Regions from separate parts of the Paenibacillus sp. sg306046 genome, predicted to be linked through region 2. Evidence: riboswitches for the same ligand, from Rfam matches in the RefSeq annotation. Region 2 holds a riboswitch; each other region holds the start of a gene.
What was found. A riboswitch is a leader RNA that binds a small molecule or an ion and turns the genes downstream of it on or off. The one in region 2 is predicted to bind cobalamin.

Region 1 (5,442 bases), on a different contig from region 2:
GGCACATCGCCCCGCAGCCCGGCCTCAACGGTCGCTTGGCCCAAACCCGGATAAGCAAATACTTGCTCCGCCAGCACTGCCCCGCCGAACAGCTCGGAAAAAGACGTAAACTGCAGCGTCACCGCAGGCAGCGCCACATTGCGCAGCCCATGACGCCAGAACAGCGTGAATCCCCGCTCCCCGCGCGCTCTCGCAAATAAGACGTAGTCGCTGTCCATCACCTGAATCAGCTTTTGCCTCGTATGCAGCGCGATGCTGGATATGCCGACCACGCTCAGCGTCAGCGCAGGCAGCAGCATATGCCGGATGCGGTCGGACAACGTAACCTGCTCCGCCAGCACCCCCGCAGGAACACCGAGGCCGACAGGAAACCAGCCGAGCCAGACGGCGAACACCAACAGCAGCAGCAGTCCGAGCCAAAACGTCGGCGTAGAGGACAACGTATAGCAGTACCAGCGAATCAGCCGGTCCAGCCACGTATCCTTCCGCATCGCCGCCAGCGCGCCAGCGGCGAACCCGACCAGCCCCGACAGCGTCCAGGCCGCCAGCATCAGGGCGCTGGAGCTGAGAAAACGCTCGCCGATGACCTCCAGCACCGGCTTGCGGTACATCATGGACTCGCCGAAATCTCCCTGCAGCAGCGCCGCCACCCAGTTCAGGTAACGCTCCAGCGGCGGACGATCCAGGCCCCAATAAACAGCAATCGCCTCGCGCTGCTCCGGCCCGACCTTGAGCAGGTCCGCGCCCACATAGGCCTGGATCGGATCAATCGGCGAATATTCGACCAGCATAAACGAAATCGCGCTGACCGCCGCCAGCAGCAGCGCCAGCCGACAGCCTTTGCGCCCTATGTACGCAAGCAGACGGGCAGTCGCTCCATGGCGACCGCCCGACTGTCCGCGCTCTGGCTTGTCCGCCGGGCGGGTTATTTCGTCCATCGCCATTGCTCGATGTTATCCGTAACCGGCCAGCCGTGACCATGCGGATGAATCGGCTGCTTGCCGATATCCAGACCGTTTTTCACCAGATACAGATGGTCGATGTTAACGAGCCATGCCCATGGCGCGTCACCCTTGGCGCTCAGTCCGGTTTTGCCGTCCCATTGCGCCTTCTTCCAATAGTCCATCGCATCCTTCTCCGTCGTAGCCCGCAGCGCCTGCGTCATATAAGCCTCAACCGTGTCATTGCTGTAATACCCCGGATTAAAATATTCAACCCCTTTATATTTCGCGCTGTAGACATGATACATTTCGAGCGGATCATGGCTGCCCCAGCCAAACATGACCGGATTGGCATGCATCTGCTTTTCAATTTCATCCCAGCTTTTACCCTCGGCTTTCACCTGAATGCCGATCGGCTTCAGCATATCGGCCGCCGCAATCGCCAGCGATTGGCGTGTGACATCGCTCGCCGGGTAAATCAGACTGAATTGCGCCTTCAGCGCGCCCTTCTCACGAACGCCGTCGCCGTCCGCATCTTTCCAGCCGTCCGCCTCCAGCAGCTTTTTCGCTCCTTCAGGATCGGCGTCCGGAATAACCGCCTCCGGGTTAAACCACGGCAGCCCGTCGTTGACCGTATAAGCCGGCGTCCCGTGACCTTCCAATACGCCCTGCACAATCGCCTTGCGGTCCAGCGCCCGGTTGATCGCCTGACGGATCGACAGCTCGGCAGTCACGTCGTTGCCGATCGGATAGCCCTCCTTCGTTTTGCCGCCGGATTTCACATAAGGGAGCATAATGCCCCGGTTATCCACGGAATGCGCCGCTACCATCTGCATCCCGCTGACCGACTGTTTGCTGAAGGCCGCAGGGATATACGCGATATCCACCTTGCCCGCCTTCGCCGCCGCATAGGAAGCATCCTCGTTCAGAAACAAAAACGTCAGCTTCTTAAAATACGGCTTCGCGCCGTAATAGTCAGGGTTTGCCTCGACGATCACCTGCTGCCCTTTGTCCCACTGGACAAGCTTGTACGGGCCGGACCCGATCGGCTTGGACGCATAGTCCTTGCCATGGGCGTGCTTCGGCACGATGCCCGTGGCGACAAGCATTTGCGCAAAGGTTGATTGCGACTCCTTGAGCTTGAATTGAATCGTATAGTCATCCGGCGTTTCCATCGACCCAAGGTTCGTGAGGTCAATCGCCGAACCGCTTTTACCGGCGGCTTCGAACGTATATTTCACATCGGCAGAGGTTACAGGTTTCCCATCGGAAAACTTGGCATCCTTGCGCAGCTGTACCGTCCAAACAAGACCATCCGCACTCAGCTCATAGCCGGTTGCCAGATCATACCCGATTTTCATCTCATGGTCGCGCTTTAACAAGGTGCTCTGGAAAAGCGGCGAGCCATACCGGCCCCAGCCTGTCGTCGGATCAAAGCCTGTCTCCGGTTCTCCCCCTACAGCGAGCATCAATTGCTCCTGCTGCGCGGCCGAGCTGCTCTCCGTCGCTTGCCCCGGCGCCTGCGGCGTCGGCTTGGCCGTACATCCGGCTAACCCGATTGCACAAATCAAGCCGGCCAACCCTAATGAACGAAAACGAAACCTCACGACCGTACCACTCCCTTTTTCTATACAAGTAACATGAAATATAAAAATAGTAACACACTCGATAGACAAAGTCACTAGATTGTGATATGTTTCAAGTAAATTTGCTTTACAGAGCCAGGTGCCTTTGCCAGCAGCAAAGGGTAACAGGGAATCGGGTGCAACTCCCGAGCGGTCCCGCCACTGTAACCGGAAAGCGTTCTCTCTGCATGCCACTCGGATATGTGATCCGGGGAAGGCGAGAGGCCGCGTTGATCCGGGAGCCAGGAGACCTACCTAGCTTCTGCACACCCGTTACCCTTCGCGGAAAGGAGAGGTGTACGAGCCACACAGCAGCGGTCGCATGCCAGTGATCGTTATTTGTGACGTTATCGTACCGGCAGCCAACTCCGAGATGGATTGGCTTATTTGTGTTTTGTATGGGTAATTTGTTTGGCATGGGCGATTTATGTAAGTTAAAGGTCGATGTTTAGCAGTTCCTGTTTATGAGGTTCCTTAACGAAACGGAGGATGTACAATGAAACGGAAGAAGCTGGCCGGTACGCTGCTTCTCATTACAGGCTTTACGCTGTATTTGCTGCTCAATGAGCCGCAAACCGCCAGCGCCATGCATATTATGGAAGGCTTTCTGCCTCTGGGCTGGGCGATTTTCTGGTGGGCGATTTTTATTCCCTTCTTTATACTCGGCCTGCGCGCCTTGGTCCGCATTACACGGGAAACTCCGGAGCTGAAGCTGATGCTCGGCTTGGCCGGAGCGTTTACGTTCGTGCTTTCGGCGCTGAAAATTCCGTCCGTCACCGGCAGCAGCTCGCACCCGACAGGCACAGGGCTTGGCTCGGTCATGTTTGGTCCGCTGCCGATGAGCGTGCTTGGCTCGATTGTGCTGATGTTCCAGGCGGTGCTGCTCGCCCATGGCGGCGTGACGACGCTGGGCGCCAACGCCTTCTCGATGGCCGTAGCCGGTCCATTCGTCGGCTATGCGGCCTACCGCTGGCTGATGGCGGCGACAGGCAAGCAAAAGCTGGCCATTTTCACCGCAGCCGCGCTGGCTGATCTGAGCACCTATGTCGTCACATCCCTGCAGCTGGCGCTTGCTTTTCCGGCGGAAAGCGGAGGCATGCTTGCTTCCTTCGCCAAATTTGGCGGCATCTTCGCCATCACGCAAGTTCCGCTGGCGATCAGCGAAGGGCTGCTGACCGTGCTGATCTGGAACTGGCTGCAGGCGCACAGCACCGAGGAGCTGTCGCTGCTGCAGCGGGCGATGAAAGGAGGACGCTCCCAATGAAAAGAAGCACCCAAAACTGGCTCATTTTGATTGCCGTTGTGTTGCTGGCCGTGCTGCCGCTGCTCTTTGTCCAGGGCGAATTCGGCGGCGCCGATGGCGCAGCCGAGGAAATGATCGGCACACTGGCTCCGTCGTATGAGCCGTGGTTCTCCTCCTGGTTCGAGCCGCCGGCCGAAACCGAAAGCATGCTGTTTGCGCTGCAGGCCGCGATCGGCGCGGGCTTGATCGGCTACGTCATCGGCTTGCTGCGCGGCAAGTCGCTGCAGCATGGCAAAACCAACGACTCCACCACCGGCTCCAACTCTACCGCCAGCGGCAGCAAGAACCGCAAGCGCCCCGACTCCGCCCATTTATGATTCGCCGGATCGACGCGTATGCGTATTCGAACAGACTGCGCTCCGTCTCCCCCTTGGGGAAGGCCGGCTTCGCAGCCGTTCTTTTTTTAGTGTCCTACACCGCCCACCCAGTCGTGCAAGCGGCCGTGTTCGTCTGGATGGGGTTCGGCATTGTCGGCCACGCCCGCATTCCGCTGCGATTTTACGCCGCCCTGGTCGGTGTCTCCCTGCTGTTTTATGCGGCCAGCCTGCCTGCGCTCGTGCTGGAGCTGGATCTGGCCGCCGGTCAGCTGTATGTATCCGGCAGCGGACTTGCGCGTGCGGCAGGCTTGCTGTGCCGGACAGCGGCCTGCTTTTCGGTGCTGGCCTTCCTCATTTTGACGACGCCGGCTTCCAGCCTGTTTCAGGTGATGGACAAGCTGCGGGCCCCCCGGCTGGTGACCGAGCTGATGCTGGTCACGTACCGGTTTATCTTTTTATTCGCCGATACCGCGCAGGAGCTGTACGAGGCGCAGCAAGCGCGCGGCGGTCAAACGGGCTTCCGCGGACGCATCCGCGATACTGCGGTGCTGGTCGGCCGTCTGTTTGCGAAAACGATACAGCGCTACCGGGGCTTGTCGCACGGGCTGGCTGCCCGCGGCTTTACCGGGGACATCCGGCTGTCCCCGCTCGGCGGCGGCCGTCCGGTCCCCCGTCGGCTCTTGGGGGAAGCGGCGCTTGGACTGGCCGCGCTGCTGGCGCTGCAGGGCTGGCTGATCTGGAAGGGGCTTTTCTGAAGATGACGTATATTTTGGAAACGAGACAGCTCGTGCATCAATACCCCGGCGCGGCACTGCCTGCGCTGGACGGGCTGGAGCTGCTGCTGCCAGCCGGAAAAAAAATCGCCATCTGCGGGCATAACGGCTCCGGCAAATCGACTTTTTTTCTCCACGCGATCGGCCTGCTCCGTCCCGGCTCCGGCGAGGTTCGCTGGCACGGACAGCCGCTGTCCTACCGCGCGGCCGAGCTGAAGCGGCTCCGGCAGCAAATCGGGCTCGTATTTCAAGACCCGGAGCAGCAGCTTATTTTGCATACGCCGTATGAGGACATCGGCTATGGGCTGCGTAATGCGGGCATGTCCGAGCCGGACATCCGGGAGCGGACCGTCCGCACCCTCGCGTCGCTTGGCCTGGAGGAGCTGGCCGACCGGCCGGTTCATCAGCTCAGCCTGGGGCAAAAGAAACGCGTCTCCCTCGCCGGCGTGCTGGCGCTGGAGCCGGAGCTGCTGCTGCTGGACG
Region 2 (5,442 bases):
GTTCAAGTTTTTCGACAACGGGTCGCTGATAATTGTGGACAACGATACGGATCTACAGGTGCCCGTCAGTCAACTCAAGGGAGCAAGCTACGATTTTTACGTCAAGCAGCGAATCAAGATGATTAAGGAAAATTTGCTGGAAAAAATATTGCAGTCCGCCTGAGGTGCGGCGTGAAGCAGACCTGGCGTGACTTTTTATAAGAAGCCCTAATCCTCATCTCCTACGGGCAGACACCAGCACGGGCGCATTGCGCCTGTGTTATGTGTTAGTTAAAGCATTTCATAATGGCCGGTGGTGAAAAAACTGCGAAAGGAAAGCTTGGTTTACGATCCCCCATTTTTGGTTAACAATGACTTAACATAACCCGCGACCTCGTTTAACATCCACAACTTATGATAAAGAGGTAGGTGAGGAAGGTTACATTCGGAGGGGGACGATCCAGGTGAATCCCGTTGTGAAAATATATGCGTGTTGGCTGCTCCTGCTCGCCTTGCTGCTGGTCGCTGTACTTCCGCCGTCTGTTCAATATACATGGATGCAGCGCGCGTATGCTGCTGGAGCTCCGCTCGTTTCCCTGTTTGCCTGGAATCAACCTGTAGTCGCCGCTGCCCAAACAGATACCGTTGTGTTAAAGCCCAAAGCGGACGTGTATCCGCTGATGTCGGTGCTGGAAGCCCGGCATATGCTGGAGCAGCCTGTTTCAGTAGAAGGGATCGTCGTCATAACAAGCGAACCGGAAGCGCTGCCGCGCTCCGGCCAACGCCATATTGTCCGCTTGCAGGACGCCACCGGGGAGATCGTCATCGCCGCCAAGGGGCTGGAGGGTATCCGGTCCGGGGAGCGGCTCAAGGTGAGTGGATTTGTTGGCGATACCGCCGGTGTCCTTGAGCTGCGAGCCTACAAAGAAGATGTACTTAGGCTGGACGCCAAGTAAATGTTCGCGGCATGCAGCTTGCTTTCCGTGCTCGGAATGTTAAGCGGTTGCATGCGGGTGGCTGCCCCAAACCGATCAAGTATGGAACTTGAAGGAAGTAGTCCCGTATCATTCAAGTAATGATACTAAAAAAGCAAAGGACTGGTTTCGATGAGACTATCTCAAATTTTTATTCTGATCACTGCAATTCTGGAGGCAATACTCGGTATTCCGTTTATCGGCGGGACAATTGTTATTAGTTGGGCTTATATGCCTCTGGCAATCATGTTTGTTTTGCATGTAGTGACCCTCGCATTTGCGCTCAGGGAATATGGGCCTAAAATCGGCAGCATTGTCGGCATTTTGACTTCGTTGATTGCCTGGATTCCGTTTGTGGGCATGATCATGCATATCCTGACGGCGATCCTTTTGTTTATTTCCTCGTTCACCAGCGATTCGTACCGTAACCGGTCGTATCGTTAATTAAGCCGGTATTACCTGGCGACTAGGCTGAAGTTATCCCTTCAAGCTTTCGGTCCTGCGTCCTTCACACCGACCATCGGTTTTTGTCTCGTCCGTAGCTGGGCGAAGCAAATCATCGACGGTCTTTTTGTTCTACGCAAGCAGGACGCGAATAGCGGCTAAGGTTCTGCTATACTGGAAGCGGGATGCATTTCCCCTAATGGATTGCACAGCGTTGCAGGGAAAGGGATTTTACGATGAAAATTGGCTTGATCCGCCATTATAAAGTGAAGCATGCGTTGCCGACCTCAGGCTTCCTGAGTCCGGCTGAGATGAATAACTGGTTTCAGACCTATGACGCCTCAGACATTGAGCTGGGACAGACGGAGCTGCGGGACATCAATTGGAGCCGCTGCTATGTCAGCAGCATGGAGCGGGCGATCAGGACGGCCAAGCACGTTTACCAAGGGCCGATGGTCATCACGGAACGTCTGCGAGAGGTCGCCTACCCGGACTTTCACCGGATGTCCAAGCGGCGTCTGCACGTGCTCGTCTGGATGCTGCTGCTGCGCTTGACCTGGTACATCTTGCCGGGCTTGTTCCCGGAGAGCCGCAGGGACGTGCGTCGGCGGGTGGAGCTGATGCTGGATGATATTTTCGCTCAGGGCGAAGGGGATGTGCTGATTGTAAGCCATGCCGCCTTGATGATGGAGCTGCGCAGGGAGCTGCGGCGCAGAGGCTATCGGGGTCCTTCCTTCGGAACGGCGATGAACGGTCGGCTTTATGTATTTGAACCAAAAGGAGAGTGAGACGATGATCCGGCTGCGCGGGCATCATCTGCTTTGTTTGCTGGGATTTCGCGGCATGGGATATTCAGAGGACTTCTGTGTAAATATGACGGCCATCTATGAGCGGCTTCGTGTGGAGCCGGAGACGGTAATTGTTATGATCGAAGGCCCGGACGACATTTGCGCCCATTTTCCGCAGGACAAGCCGGATCATTGCCGCGGGGAGAGCGTACATGTGCGCGATGCGTTGGTTGTGCAGCGGCTCGGTCTGAAGCTGGAGCAGCCGATTCGTTGGTCGGAGGTGACGGCGATGCTGGCTGAACGGATGGCGCCGGACGATATTGGCCGGATATGCGCGTCCTGTCCATGGGAGCCGTACGGCGTATGCCGCGAGGGGGTCGGGATCATTAACCGTGGGGAACGTCTCCCGGCTGCGCCCCGCCGCTGATGCTGCGGCCATTCCTATATTGACAGAACATGTGTTCAAGCTTAACATAAGATGGTTCAGCTTCAGAGACGGTGCGCAACCGTCAGCTGTTATTTATTGAATAGGATCGAAAATAGGTGCGGGACCAAAGTGAAGGACGCTTTGATTCCGCTTAAAAGGGAAGTTCGGTGCAAGGCCGACACGGACCCGCCACTGTAAAGGGCGCTGCCGCAAGCAGCACCTTCCTCTCACAAACACGCCACTGGCTGCACGCCGGGAAGGTGTGGGAGCGATGCCCCAAGTCAGGAGACCTGCCTATTTTGACATCACTGTTTGACCTACGGTGTTTAGGGAGGTGGTTGGCAATGCGGATGGTGAAGAGGCTGGCCTTTCATCTGTTGTTCGGGCAGGACAATGGGGCATACAGGCGCAGACGTCGATTCCAGCAAGCATTTCTGACGGCTTCTCCAGCGTCGGGGATGCTTTTTTTGTACATGTATGGTCAAAACCTTTGTTTAATCAAGCTTTAATTTTGGTTTCAAGCCCACGTTCATGAAAGAAAATGAAGGAGAGACAAGCTATGCGGAAACCTTACAATAAACGAAGAGGTGCGGGGCTCGGTCTCCTGCTGCTGAGTCTGCTGCTGCTGTTTGCAGGCTGCACACAGGCCGGACAAGGGAACAGCGAGGCAGGCAAGACTGGTGACGCTGCAGACCAGGCAGGAGCCGAGACTCAGACAGGCAAGACGTTAACGATGGCCTATACATGGAATCCGACCGGCGTGGACCCGCACGGGGATAACAGCTGGGATGTGATGCGTTCAGGCGCAGGCGAGACGCTGATCAAGCTCGACGAGAAGCTGCAGCCGACCGCCTGGCTTGCGAAAGAATGGAAGCAGGATAATACTACGACCTGGACGCTGAAGCTGGAGCCGGGCGTCACGTTTCATAATGGCAAGAAGATGGATGCTGCAGCGGTCAAAGCATCACTGCTCCGTTCGATCCAGAACAGCCATCTCGCCAAAGGCTTGCTGATGGTGAAGGAAATCGAGGCGTCGGCGCCCGATCAGCTGACCATTACGACGACGCAGCCGAATGCGGCATTGATTTCCAGTTTGGCCGATCCGAGCGCCATTATTTTGGATACGGCCAGCATGGTCAACGAGCGCAGCTACCCGGCGATGACGGGGCCGTTCAAAATCAAGCAGTTTACAAAGGACGTTTCGTTGTCTGTGGAGCGTTATGACGCCTATTGGGGCAAGCCTGCCAAGCTGGCCGGCGCCGTGATGAAGTTTGTCACCGACGGTACGGCTCGCCTGATGGCGCTGCAGGCCGGTGAGGTCGATGCAGCAACCGATATTCCGATCGACAGTGTGGAGCTGGTCAAGAAAAACCAGAAGCTGGAGGTGCTGTCCGCACCGTCGGTTCGTACCCATATGGTGCTGTTTAATATGAATTCCACGTTGTTTAAGGTCGGCACGAACCGTCAGGCCATTGATAAGGCTATTCCGCGCGAGGCGATTATTCAGTCGATTATGCGCGGCTTTGGCACGAAGGCGAAGGGGCCGTTCCCGGATATTTTGCCATTCGGCAAAGTCGCGGAGCAGGCTGCCGGCCAAACGACCGAGCAGCTGCTGACGGCTGACGGCTGGAGCAAAAATGCGAAGGGCATCTGGGAGAAAAACGGCCAGCCGTTTCAAGCGACCTTGCTGACTTTCCCGCAGCGGCCTGAGCTGTCCGTCATGGCGGAGGTTATCCAAAGCGGGCTGCTCAAGCAGGGCATGACGGTCAATATCCGCAAGGTCGAAAATATTGATGCCGAGCTGGGCAAGCCGAACTGGGATTTGGCGATGTACAGCATGCTGACGGCACATACGGGCGACCCGCAGTATTTCCTGAATATTTTTTATCAGCCGAAGAGCGAATCCAATGTCAGCCACTACGCTTCCGAGCCGCTGGCAAGCATACTGGATCAGCTGAATGCGTCCTCGGATAACGCGAAGCGCAACCAGCTCGCCGTCCAGGCGCAAACGATGATTAACCAGGACTTGCCGCAATCCTTTATCGTGCATCCGGACAATGTATTTGGGGTGAAAAAGGGTGTGACCGGCTTTATTCCGCATCCGATCGAATATTACTACATCACCGCTCAGGTCGATATAGCCGGATAAAAGGTGGAACCAGGCATGCTGCGTTATTGGCTAGTACGCGTCGTACAGCTTGTGCTGGTGATGTACGGCGTATCGACGCTTACTTTTATCTTGATGCGGATTTCTCCCGGCGATCCGGCGCGTATTTTATTGACCACTCATAATATTCCGGCGTCCCAGGAGGCGTTGAACGCGCTCAGGGAAGAGCTGGGGCTTGTCGATTCGCTCAGTGTTCAGTACATGCGCTGGCTCAGCGATGTGTTTACCTGGAATTGGGGAACGTCGTATATGTCCAAGGAGCCGGTTATGCAGGAGCTGCTGAAGCGGCTTCCCGCCACCATTGAGCTTGCCCTGGGCGGTCTGCTTGTGCTGCTGCTGGTCACCTGCGTCCTTGGGGTGTCTACGGCTGTGTTTGCGGGCCGCTGGCCGGATCGGCTGGGACGGTGGCTTGCCTTGCTCGGCGCTTCGGTGCCATCCTTCTGGATCGGCTTTCTGCTGATCTATGTAGGCTCGGTGCGTCTGGGCTGGCTGCCGTCTATGGGACGCGGGAGCTGGCGGCATCTGCTGCTGCCAGCGCTGACGCTCGGCTTGACGCTGGGAGCGGTGTACGGCCGGGTTTTGCGCACCAATATGCTGGAGCTAAGCAAGCAAAGCTTTGTTCAGGCGTCGCGGGCGAGAGGGCTGTCGCGCGGGCGCATTTTG
Region 3 (5,442 bases), on a different contig from region 2:
CCATCGGCTTCCGGATCAGCTCGCCTCCGCGGGCGGGCCGCTCATGCGCGTACTCCAGACGTCCGGATTCTGTAAGTGCCTGCTCACAGGTGTTGCCCTTCGTACAGAGCCGTCCGAAATTGGTCGGATGCTCCTTGTCGCCGCTTACCTTGACGACCCGGTTATCTGCCACCTCAAGAACGATCCCACAGCCGACTCCGCAGTAGGGACACACGCTTTTTATTTTTTTCGTTGCCATATCGGGATCACCAGCATTTCTAGACAGGGAATGTAAGTCATAAAACCTAACACCGTTGTTCAAAATATATATCGCAAAGCGATTGAAGTCAAGGTTTTTATGTTATATAAACTAACATAAAACGACCCGAATTTCTGTTTCCAACGAATCGTAACGAAACTCGCCTATAAAGGTAACATTACGTAAGCGAGGTACGGATTATCATTGTCCCCGGCCCGAGAATACGGTACATTGGAAGTATTCTAATTTGGTGAGAGGGACGGGATCATGCAGCCAGGAAAACTGTCGAAAGAAATATACGAACAGCTTGCCTTATTTCGCTATCGCATCCGCAAATTTATTCGCTTCAGCGAGGAAGCGGCGCGGGCGAAAGGATTAACGCCGCAATACCACCAGCTGATGCTTGCGATCATGGGCTTCCCCGAGCGCGATTATGCGACGCCCAAGGAGCTGGCCGAGCGGCTGCAAATTACTCCGCATGCCTGCATCGAGCTGGTCAAGCGCTGTGAGGGGCTTGAGCTGGTACAGCGATTTCCGAATCCCGAGGATGGGCGCAGCGTATTTGTGCGCTTGACCGAACGCGGGATGACCTTGCTGGAGGAGCTGTCCGAAATTCACCGGGACGAGGTGACCCGGGCAGGCTTGCTGGAATTCCGGTCGCATGAACAGCCGGATACGCAGTCGTAGCCCGCAGCAGCGGCTTGATGATCGTTGCCATCCTTGATCGCCAGCCGGCATCCAGGGCCGGCCGGTCATCTGCGCGGCTGATCAGGAATGCAAGAGCAAGCATATCAACTAAAGCCGACCGCCAACAGAAGCGGCGCAATGAGGAGAGCCAGCCATGTCAGACAAGCAGCAAGGCGCAACGACAAGCACGCAAGTGCTGGAAAATCAGGCTGTATTGGCAGCGATGGAGCAATCGCTTGCCATGATCGAATTTAATTTGCAGGGCGAGGTGCTGTGGGCCAACGCACGGTTTGCCAGCGCCATGGGCTACAAGGTCGAAGAGCTGCCCGGCAAGCTGCACCGGCAGTTTTGCCTGCCGGGGTTCGTCAACAGCCCGGCTTACGAGCGGCTTTGGAGCAACTTGCGTGCAGGCGTCGCCTTTCAGCAGAAAATTGTCCGCGTCGCCAAAAACGGCGCGCAAATTTGGCTGGAAGCGACCTACATGCCGGTACTTGGCCCGAACGGCCAAACGGTGGCCGTGCTGAAGGTAGCGACAGATATCTCGGAGCGGGAGCGGACGGCCGCCGGGCTGACGAGCGAGCTGCAGCGGATGGCGGCGGATCTGCTTGGCCGCACGACGGAAGGGATAAGCCGCAGTCAACGGGTAGCGGCCGTGATGGATCAGGTTGTGAGCGATAACGAGCTGAACAGCAGCGTGTTATCCGATTTGGAGCAAAAAATTCGCTCTATCCGGCGCATCGTGCTGACGATCCGCGAGTTTGCCTCGCAAACGAATCTGCTTGCGCTCAATGCGGCTATCGAGGCTGCGCATGCGAAGGAGCACGGACTCGGCTTTCAAGTCGTAGCCACCGAGGTTCGGAAGCTGGCGGAGCACGTGCAGGCGGCCGCGCAAGAAATTGAAACGTCGATTGCGGGTGTATCCGAGCAGGTCGGCAAGGTGAATGTCAGCTCGCTCAGCTTGCGTGAAGCGATTGTAAGCAGCCAGGGCCAGATTCAGCAGGCGGTGGCCGAATTTGTCAGCATCGGCGAAGCGGCCGGACTGCTTGACGAGCAGACCAAAATCTTAAACCAGATGTAAGCGGCCGGCAATTGCAAATCTATGATTTTCGTGTATGATAGAGCAGTATGTAATTTCATATTGTGGGAATGGGTGCTTTGGCAAATGTAAGAAACGCCAGAGCTTAAAAGGGAAGTTCGGTGCAATGCCGACGCGGTCCCGCCACTGTAACGGAGAAGTCACAGCGATAATGCCACTGGTCCTGGAAAGGATTCGGGAAGGCCGCTGCTGATGTGAATTCCGGAGCCAGGAGACCTGCCTGTTCTGACAACACTGCGTTAACCTACGGAAGATAGGGAAGTGTTAAGAGAAGCGTTGACCTGCCTCGGGAACGCGGCCACTTCTTCATGAATGGCCTTGATCGGGGTTTGCTTACGATAACGCGGGCATCTTTACCTTATTTCTTCGGGTAGAGATGCCTTTTTTGGTCTCTTCACGCCGTAGACGCAAGTTCACAGTGAAATCTAAGGAGGCGTTGCAGCAGGTTATACGGATGAAACGGCAGTACGGCAGCAAAACCATGTTCAACTTTCAACTAACTTCAATCAACTTCGACTAAGTTCAATCAACTGCAACTAACTTCAATGCAACCGGGAGGCATTCGACATGACATCTGATTTACGAAGCTGGAAAACATCCAGATCCATCGCACTAGTACTGATCATCCTGCTGCTGGCGGCTTGCTCCTCCAAGCCGGGCGGCGAAAGCGCTTCGCCTGCTCCATCCGGGGCAAGCTCCACCGAGGCGGCGGCCGAGCAGGTGTTAAAATATGTGACGCTGAATATGCCGCGCTCGCTTGATCCGGTCCATATTGATGCCCAACGGATTACGTCCGACGGCATCGCCGAGCCGCTGGTCATGCTGAATGACGACGGCTCAATCCGACCTTGGCTGGCAAAATCGTGGAAAAACGTCGAGCCGACGTTGTGGGAAATCGAGCTGCAGCCGAATGTGAAGTTTTGGAGCGGTGCGGCAATGGATGCGGCGGCGGTGAAGGCGGCGCTGGAGCGTCACCAGAAGCTGAACAAACGCGGCCCTTCGCAGATCGGCGGCGTGGAATTTACGGTGAAGGACAGCCAGCATCTGCTGATGAAAACGCCGAAGCCTGACCCTAACTTTGTGTTCAAGCTGAATGGCTTTGCGATTCATAATACGGCCGAAGCGGAGCGGCTGGGCGACAAGTTTAATACGCAGGCGGATTTGACCGGCTTTATGAAGCCTGTGCAATTTACGCCGGGCGAGCTGCTGATCTCTGAAGCGTTCTCCGGCTATTGGGGCGAGAAGCCAAAGCTGCAGCGGCTCGAAGCCAGATTGGGCGCGGATGCGCAGGCGCGTTTACTTGCTTTGAAAAACGGCGACGCCGATGCCGATATGAACGTGGAGGTTGAGCAGCGGGTGTCTTATGAGAAGGACACAAAATTCGCTACGTATTTCCCGATCGGCCAGACGACCAATCTGTGGCTGAATATGAAGAAGGTGCCTGCGCTGAAGGACAAGCGGGTTCGCCAGGCGATTAACCTCGCGGTTGACCGCAAGGAGCTGATCGAAGGGGTAAGCCGGGGCTTTGCCGCCAAGGCGACCGGCCATTTCCCGGCTGGCCTGCCGTACGCGATTGCGACCGGAGCCGAGACGGACCGCGCACAAGCGGAAAAGCTGCTGGACGAAGCCGGCTGGGTGAAGGGCGCCGACGGCATCCGCGCCAACAAGGACGGGCAGAAGCTGAAGCTCAGCATGCTCACGTACACGGTGTTCCAGCCGTTGGCCGTCGCGCTGCAGTCGCAGTTCAAAGGCGTGGGCATTGAGATCGTGCTGAACCCGGTCGAAACGACGGCGTCCAACCAGATGATGCTGGATGGCAGCTTTGACACCGCAACGTATTGCTCCTGCGGCACGGCGACCGGCGATATCGGCGGGCAGCTGTATTCGTATTATCATACGGGTGTGGCGTCCAACTACGGCGGCTACAGCAATCCGGAGGTGGACAAGTTGATTGAACAGCTGACGTCCGAATTCGATGCAGGCAAGCAAGTGAAGCTGGCTCAAGAGATTCAAACGCTCGTGCAGCAGGATGTGCCCATTATTTATCTGTTCAACAACACACGCTGGGGCGCCGCTTATACGACGAAGGTGAAAGGGATCGACAGTAACCTGAAAACCAAAATCGTACCCGGCATGTACCTCACAAAATGAAGCTGCTGCGCTACACGGCCATACGGCTGCTGTTGACGGTGCCTGCGCTGTTTGGAATTACGCTGCTTATCTTTGCGTTGATCCGGTTTATTCCGGGCGATCCGGCACGGGCGATTTTGCTGACGATGTTTGATCCAAGCACCAATCTGAGCGATCTGGAGAAGGATGCCGAGGCGCTGCACAAGCAGCTTGGGCTGGATCAGCCGTTTGTCGTCCAGTACGGCTCCTGGCTGTGGAAAATCGCGCGCGGCGATCTCGGCGTATCCTTCCGCAGCAGGACGCCGATTTTGGAGGAGCTGCTGAGCCGGTTCCCGGCTACGCTGGAGCTGGCCGGCGGCGCGCTGCTGATTATGCTGCTGATCGCGATTCCTTCCGGCATCGCCGGTGCGGTGTACCACCGCCAGCTGGCCGATCATGTGACGCGGGTCATCGCGCTGATCGGCGTGTCGGTGCCGAGTTTTTTCCTCGGGCTGGTGCTGATGTACGGGTTCGCCGTTAAGCTCGGCTGGCTGCCGACGATGGGACGGGGCGGAGCCTGGCATCTGCTGCTGCCGGCGCTGACGCTTGGCATCGGTCTGTCCTCCGTGACAGCCAGGCTGCTGCGGACGAGCCTGCTGCAGGTGTTTTCGCAGCGCTATATGATGCTGGCCGAAGCGAAGGGGCTGCGCCGCAGAACCATTTTGTTCAAGCATGCACTGCCGAATGCACTGCTGCCGGTGCTGACCTCGTTTGGACTTATCGTAGGCGGGCTGATCGGCGGGACGGTCATTATTGAAACCGTATTTTCCTGGCCGGGGGTCGGCCGTTATGTCGTGGATGCGATTACCGGGCGGGATTATCCGGTCATTCAGGCCTTTGCGCTGCTGATGGCTGTTGTGTATATTGGGCTGAATCTGATCGTGGACATTGTGTATCGCTGGATGGACCCGCGGGTTCGGCTGGAGCAAGGGGGACCGCATGGATAAACGATTTCGCGGACGTCTGCTGCTTGCGCTGAAATCCGATCCGCTGGCGATTATGCTGTTGGGCGTGATCGTGCTGATCACGGTGATGTCGGTCGGCGCAGCCTGGTTTTCCGACTACGACCCGCTCAAGGTCGATTACAAGCAGGCGCTGCTGCCGCCGTCCAGCGAGCATTGGCTCGGCACGGACAATTACGGCCGGGATGTGCTGTCCCGACTGATGCACGGGGGCCAAGCTTCGCTGGGCGCGTCGCTGCTGGCGGTCAGTCTGATTATTACATTAAGCCTCGTGATCGGGCTTGCAGCCG
Region 4 (5,442 bases), on a different contig from region 2:
GCTGGCCGGCAATACGCCGGACAGCAGCTGCAGCAGCGTCGTCTTGCCGCTGCCGTTCGGGCCGAGAATACATAGCCATTCACCCGGCCGTACCGTAAATTGCACGCCGTCCAGCACGACTCGCGTCCCGTAGCGCTTCTGCAGACGCTCAACCGCCACCTCAATCACGGCTTCCTCCGCCCCCTTCGCACCTCTGATGGACTTCAGCTGAACCTCTTCATTGACACGAAGCCGCTCTGTCCGCCTACTCATTTCTGACCAGCTTCCCCGTCTCCGACTGCCTTTGGCTCCCCTGGTAGCTTCCCTTTTGCTCCTTGTGGCTGCCTCTGACTGGCCCAGGCTACCACGACCACTATGAACCGCCGCTTAATGCTCCGATTGCCCCGCGTGCGCCTGCCCGCTCAAGCTCCCTGATCACGTGCCAGTCGCTTGCGCCGCTTCAACAAATACGCGAAAAACGGAGCGCCCATAAATGCGGTTACGACACCAAGCGGAATTTCGGTAGGCGCCAGCAGCGTCCGGGCCAGCGTGTCGGCCAGCAGCACATAAATCGCGCCCCCGATGACGGACAGCGGCAGCAGCAAGCGGTAATCGGGGCCGACCAGCAGCCGCAGCAAATGAGGCACCAGCAGCCCGACGAAGCCCACAACTCCGGCCACCGACACCGCAGCCGCCGTAATTAACGTCGAAGCTACCAGCACCACCAGCTTCGTCCGCTCCACCGGCACCCCCAGATGGGCGGCCTGCCGTTCACCGAGCGCAAACAAATTCATCGCCCGGCCATAGCCGAGCAGCAGCAGCAGCCCCGCCGCCAAATACGGGAGCAGCAGCAGCGAATATGACCAGCCGCGCAACGCGAGACTACCCATCAGCCAAAAAATAATTTCATTAATCACCTGCTTGGACATCGACACCATCAAGGACACGATCGCCGATAAAAACGCCTGCAGCACCACACCCGATAAAATAACCGTCTCGATCTTCAGCTTCCCGTCCGTCCGGGCCAGCAGCAGCACGAGCAGCAGCGACACAGCGCCTGTGCAGAAGGCAACCGCAGGCACGCTCCATTCGCCCAGCGCATATTGCAGTCCAAATAAAATAAGAAAGGAAGCGCCGACGGACGCTCCCGAGGACACGCCCAGCGTGTACGGATCAGCCAGCGGATTGCGCAGCACGCCCTGGAAGGCCGCGCCGGCCAGCCCAAGCGCCGCCCCCACCAGCATACCGAGCACAATCCGGGGCAGCCGCACCTTCCAGACGATCTGCTCCGAGGAAGCCGGCCAAGCCGCTTCAACCCGCCCGTCCATGCCTGGGAAGTGATGAAGCAGAATGCTCCAGACATGAACAAACGGCACCCGGACCGAGCCAACCGACAACGCGATCGTAACGACAAGCAGCAGCAGTCCAAGCGCAGCCAGCCCCCAGCCGATCAGCTTTTTTTTCATTTACTTCACCAATTCAGGATAAATGCCCTTGGCAATTTCCTTCAAGCCCTCCGTAATTCGCGGACCGGGACGAACTGTCGTATCCTTATCCACGCCGGCCAGCCTGCCGTCCTTCACGGCGTCGATTTTCTCCCAGCCGCTGCGCTCGCGAATAAGCTGATCCAGCGTTTTTTTCGAGCTGTCATCAATCAGATTACGCGGGTAAAGAATGACCTTCGGATTTTCGGCGATAACCTTCTCCTCGCTCAGCTTGACATACCCTTTCTCCGACGCATACACATTGATGCCGCCCGCGATGTCGATCAGCTCGCTCAGAAATTCGCCGGAACCAACCGTCCAGCCTGGAGAAAATTCGATCAGCACCTTCTTTTTTTCCTCCGGGTTCAGCCCCTTCACCGCGTCAACGACCTGCTGCCGGTCCGCCTTCATCTGATCGACCAGCTTTTGCGCCTCCGCCTGACGGTCGAAAATTTGCCCCATCAGCAGCAAATTGTTCATCACATCATCAACCGTCTTCGGCTGCACCTGGAACAAATTGACCTTCAGCTCCCGCAGCTTCTCCACGGTCGGCAGCTTCATCGACACCCCGGTCAGCGTCAGGTCCGCACCCGCGCCGATCAAGGCTTCTTCATTGGGCTTCGTGATGCTGCCAAGCTTGGGCTTGCTCTTCGCTTCAGCCGGATAATCGCAATAATCGGATACCCCGACTACCTTGCTGCCCAGGCCAAGCGCAAACAGCATCTCCGTCTCGCTCGGCGAAGTGGACGCAATCCGCTCCGGAGCCTTCTCAAACACAAACTCCTTGCCCGTCGCATCCGTCACCTTGAGCGGGTAAGCGGTTCGCTTCGTCTGCGCTGCGCCTTGCTGCGCGCCACTTTCCGCTTTGGGCGGATCGACCAATACGCCGGGGTTGGGCGCATTGGTCGGCGGAGCCTTGTCTCCGCAAGCGGCAAGCGTTGCCGCGAGCGCCAAGCCCAGCACAGCGTTCAGCAGCTTGCGGCTTCTTTTTTTCAACAGATGATCCATCCTTATTCTCACTCCTACCTTGTGCATTTCGTTAAGCTGATCCCACCCTGGCATGCCCCCGTTTACAACAAAAGCCAGACAAAAAAACCTCTGCCTGCGGACCAAAGTCCAGAGCAGAGGACAGACTTCTACGCGCCGGTCCGTCTTCGGGCATCCTTTACCCGCCGACCAACCAGTCACCGCCTTGTCACTGCCGCTCCCTTTCCTCGAAAGGAACTAGCCGTACCGGCGGCGGGCAGGTCTCCTGACTTACGGACTCCTTGCCGGCTCCCCGCCTTCCCATCGTCGCTGGCCGCGCCGACAGTGGCATGTGGGGAGCTTATCGTCCGATTACAGTGGCGGGACCGCGCCGGATTTTAACCGGCTTCCCTTTTAACCCGAAGACTTCTCCGTTGCCGTGTCGTCTCCGGGCACCCGTGCCGTATTTCATGTCATACCATTTGTTTATAGCCGTCAGCCAAGCCTTCGCAAGCTCTTGTCGCATTACGTCGGTCCGAGCCGATCCGCTACTTCTGGGCAATGTGCTTCATCACCAGCTTGGCCTTCTCAATATCCTTCGCATTCTGCGGAATAAACGCATACAAATCCTTGCCATTCAGCTTCAGCTCCGTAAACCACTTCGTCTGTTCCAGCGGAATGCCATACAGATGCTTTTCCAGCTTGGGAGCAGGCTTGTCCGCCGCCTTCGAAGACTTGCTGTCCCGATCCTCGATCGGAACCTCCAGCACTCCGTCCGGGAAGTCCGCCGCGCTCGCCAGCTCATCCAGCGGCACGAAGCCTCCCTGCATCCCCAGACCCTTGAATTGCTCGCCTGGAACGACAATGATCCCGTTTTCCCCAGCAGCAATTTCAACGATTAATTTTTCCATTGAAAACATCGGCGATGCCGAAATCGACACGGTTGGCGTTTCCCCTACATTGGCAACAAGCGCCGTTTGCAGCTTCTCCGCCACTTCGCCCGGAATTCCGGTTTTCGAGATCATAAACATCGGCACATCCGCCTTCGGTCCGCCGCAGCCCGCGAGCACCAGCAGCAAGCCTATACAGAGCAGCCAGCATCCTTTCCTCAAGACCCGTTCCCTCCATCCGACAAGTTTGTCAGCTAAGTATGCAATCCGCTTAACCTTCTCATCGACCTATCTTACCATATCGGATTCCTTCGGATCAAAATTATTTCGGCAGAAAGCGCTTGAGCGGTCTGAACTGAAAAAAAGAATAAGCACGCCTATTTTGGATAGGATGCTTATTCCTTTAAAGCGACCGACCGATTGCTTGCTGTCACTAGCCGAAGGCTGTCCGGCAAAAGCTCTGCAGCGAGCTTTCATGTTCACGCTGTGTTTTCCCTCGCGACGCCCTGCTTGTTTTTCTCCAGCAGCCATACCACCCCCCATAACGCCAGACTCGCTATAACCGCCACGATCGCTGATCCACCCGCATGCAGCAGCAAAATCGGAGCCCACAATATACCGAGCGTGCGATGCGCCACCCGCATCCATTTGTTGCGAATTTTGTTCAGGAACAGACCGTACCCGGCGAGCGTCAGCAGAATCACAAATCCGGCCAGGCCGGAATAAATATCACGGCTCCCCGGCTTCGCAATGAGAAAATAAACGCCATGAGCTGCAACGGCCAGCAGCGTCAGCCAGCCCAGCAGCTTATGAGCCGCGTACAGCAGCTTCCCCGCTTTTCGCACCAGCAGCGACGGAGATTTCAGCTTTTTCTTGAACCAGAACCAGGAGAAGCTGACCGCGCCCAAGCCTACAGCAACCGTGCCTATGTTTTTGAACCACGCCTGGATACCTCCTGGTCCCGCTTCGCCGCCTGTCGGCGGGCGCATACCGCCTCCACCGCCTCCAGCCCCGCCACCTTCAGGCGGTCGCATACCGCCCATGCCGCCGCCGCCCGGAGGCGCCGACATGAAGTAAACGTACACGACTAGCGCGATCGCTGCCGCAACCGCCACAATGGCCGGAATCCATACCTTCTTGTTAGACTTCATCAAACCGCACCTTTCCCCATCGAATTACCTCTACTGTAATCCATCAAGATGAGCATACGATGAAACTTGGCTGAAAATCAGCTGAATGTATGACCGCCGGCTCTTCACTATGGATCAGCCTAGCTTACCCAACCAACAAAAAAAACACTCCCGGTATCGAGTGTTCTACGAGTCTTCCTATAGCTGTTACGCCGGTTCCGGCATCACCGTCCCATTTCCCCGCAACGCGCAAGAAGCCGCTTCTCAGCGGCCTCTACGGTGTGCTTTCATATATTCATTGATTTTAATATCCAATTCCATACTAATCTCGACCACTCGGGGAGAAGTCAAACTGCTGCCATCCTGAACGAGCGCTTCCAGCTCCTTGCGCAGCCGGTAAATGTCATCTTCTAAGGACGCAGATGATGAGGTTGCATTTCGTTTTCCAAACATCCACTTGGCTTTGCTTTCGTTCTCATGAATCCATCCGATTTGCAGGTGCTGCCGAAGCCGATATTCCGGAAAAGCCATAATTCATCCCTCCCAGTTCCCGAATCTTTAGACCCATAGAAGAAAAGCCTCATAAATGATTAAACCTATGAAACTTCCATGTATCTAACATACCAGTTTTGGGAGAACTTGAAAATGGCTTTTTTTGTCGAATCACATTTTTTTCATAAAATTTCCAATCCGGTCGAACGCTTCCGTCAGCTGGCTGACCGAATAGGCGTAAGAACAGCGCAGAAAGCCTTCTCCGCCGAGTCCGAATACGTCGCCGGGAACTGCCGCCACCTTGCCCTCCAGCAGCAAGCGGGTCGCAAATTGCTCGGAAGTGAGACCTGTTGCCTGTATGGACGGAAACGCATAAAACGCGCCCTGAGGCTCATGGCACGGAAGACCGACCTCCCGGAAGCCCTGGACAACGAGCCGTCTGCGTTGATTGTAGGACTCCACCATACGGTCCTTCTCTTCCATCCCGTTCCGCAGCGCCTC

Region 1: it holds a riboswitch for cobalamin, as region 2 does, so the genes downstream of both, AC6ROY_RS13760 (energy-coupling factor ABC transporter permease) here and AC6ROY_RS18255 (ABC transporter substrate-binding protein) in region 2, are expected to answer to the same signal.
Region 3: it holds a riboswitch for cobalamin, as region 2 does, so the genes downstream of both, AC6ROY_RS20950 (ABC transporter substrate-binding protein) here and AC6ROY_RS18255 (ABC transporter substrate-binding protein) in region 2, are expected to answer to the same signal.
Region 4: it holds a riboswitch for cobalamin, as region 2 does, so the genes downstream of both, AC6ROY_RS01650 (ABC transporter substrate-binding protein) here and AC6ROY_RS18255 (ABC transporter substrate-binding protein) in region 2, are expected to answer to the same signal.

Annotation. Positions count from the first base shown of each region.
Region 1 covers NZ_JCAMRT010000012.1:20,312-25,753, reverse strand. Annotated here, with positions in the region: gene AC6ROY_RS13770 (ABC transporter permease) at 1-944, opposite strand, end outside; gene AC6ROY_RS13765 (ABC transporter substrate-binding protein) at 926-2,548, opposite strand; cobalamin riboswitch at 2,648-2,839, shown strand; gene AC6ROY_RS13760 (energy-coupling factor ABC transporter permease) at 3,063-3,830, shown strand; partial or broken gene AC6ROY_RS13755 (energy-coupling factor ABC transporter substrate-binding protein) at 3,827-4,105, shown strand; gene cbiQ (cobalt ECF transporter T component CbiQ) at 4,183-4,941, shown strand; gene AC6ROY_RS13745 (energy-coupling factor ABC transporter ATP-binding protein) at 4,944-5,442, shown strand, end outside.
Region 2 covers NZ_JCAMRT010000018.1:76,755-82,196, forward strand. Annotated here, with positions in the region: gene AC6ROY_RS18230 (hypothetical protein) at 1-163, shown strand, start outside; gene AC6ROY_RS18235 (single stranded DNA-binding domain-containing protein) at 444-935, shown strand; gene AC6ROY_RS18240 (hypothetical protein) at 1,086-1,397, shown strand; gene AC6ROY_RS18245 (histidine phosphatase family protein) at 1,634-2,185, shown strand; gene AC6ROY_RS18250 (DUF1284 domain-containing protein) at 2,190-2,612, shown strand; cobalamin riboswitch at 2,710-2,924, shown strand; gene AC6ROY_RS18255 (ABC transporter substrate-binding protein) at 3,172-4,761, shown strand; gene nikB (nickel ABC transporter permease) at 4,777-5,442, shown strand, end outside.
Region 3 covers NZ_JCAMRT010000024.1:30,319-35,760, forward strand. Annotated here, with positions in the region: gene AC6ROY_RS20935 (sulfite reductase subunit alpha) at 1-238, opposite strand, end outside; gene AC6ROY_RS20940 (MarR family winged helix-turn-helix transcriptional regulator) at 506-925, shown strand; gene AC6ROY_RS20945 (methyl-accepting chemotaxis protein) at 1,080-2,003, shown strand; cobalamin riboswitch at 2,057-2,259, shown strand; gene AC6ROY_RS20950 (ABC transporter substrate-binding protein) at 2,589-4,172, shown strand; gene nikB (nickel ABC transporter permease) at 4,169-5,137, shown strand; gene nikC (nickel transporter permease) at 5,130-5,442, shown strand, end outside.
Region 4 covers NZ_JCAMRT010000001.1:391,215-396,656, forward strand. Annotated here, with positions in the region: gene AC6ROY_RS01640 (ABC transporter ATP-binding protein) at 1-168, opposite strand, end outside; gene AC6ROY_RS01645 (FecCD family ABC transporter permease) at 402-1,445, opposite strand; gene AC6ROY_RS01650 (ABC transporter substrate-binding protein) at 1,446-2,471, opposite strand; cobalamin riboswitch at 2,689-2,904, opposite strand; gene AC6ROY_RS01655 (hypothetical protein) at 2,978-3,541, opposite strand; gene AC6ROY_RS01660 (hypothetical protein) at 3,799-4,470, opposite strand; gene AC6ROY_RS01665 (aspartyl-phosphate phosphatase Spo0E family protein) at 4,714-4,980, opposite strand; gene AC6ROY_RS01670 (aminotransferase class I/II-fold pyridoxal phosphate-dependent enzyme) at 5,113-5,442, opposite strand, start outside.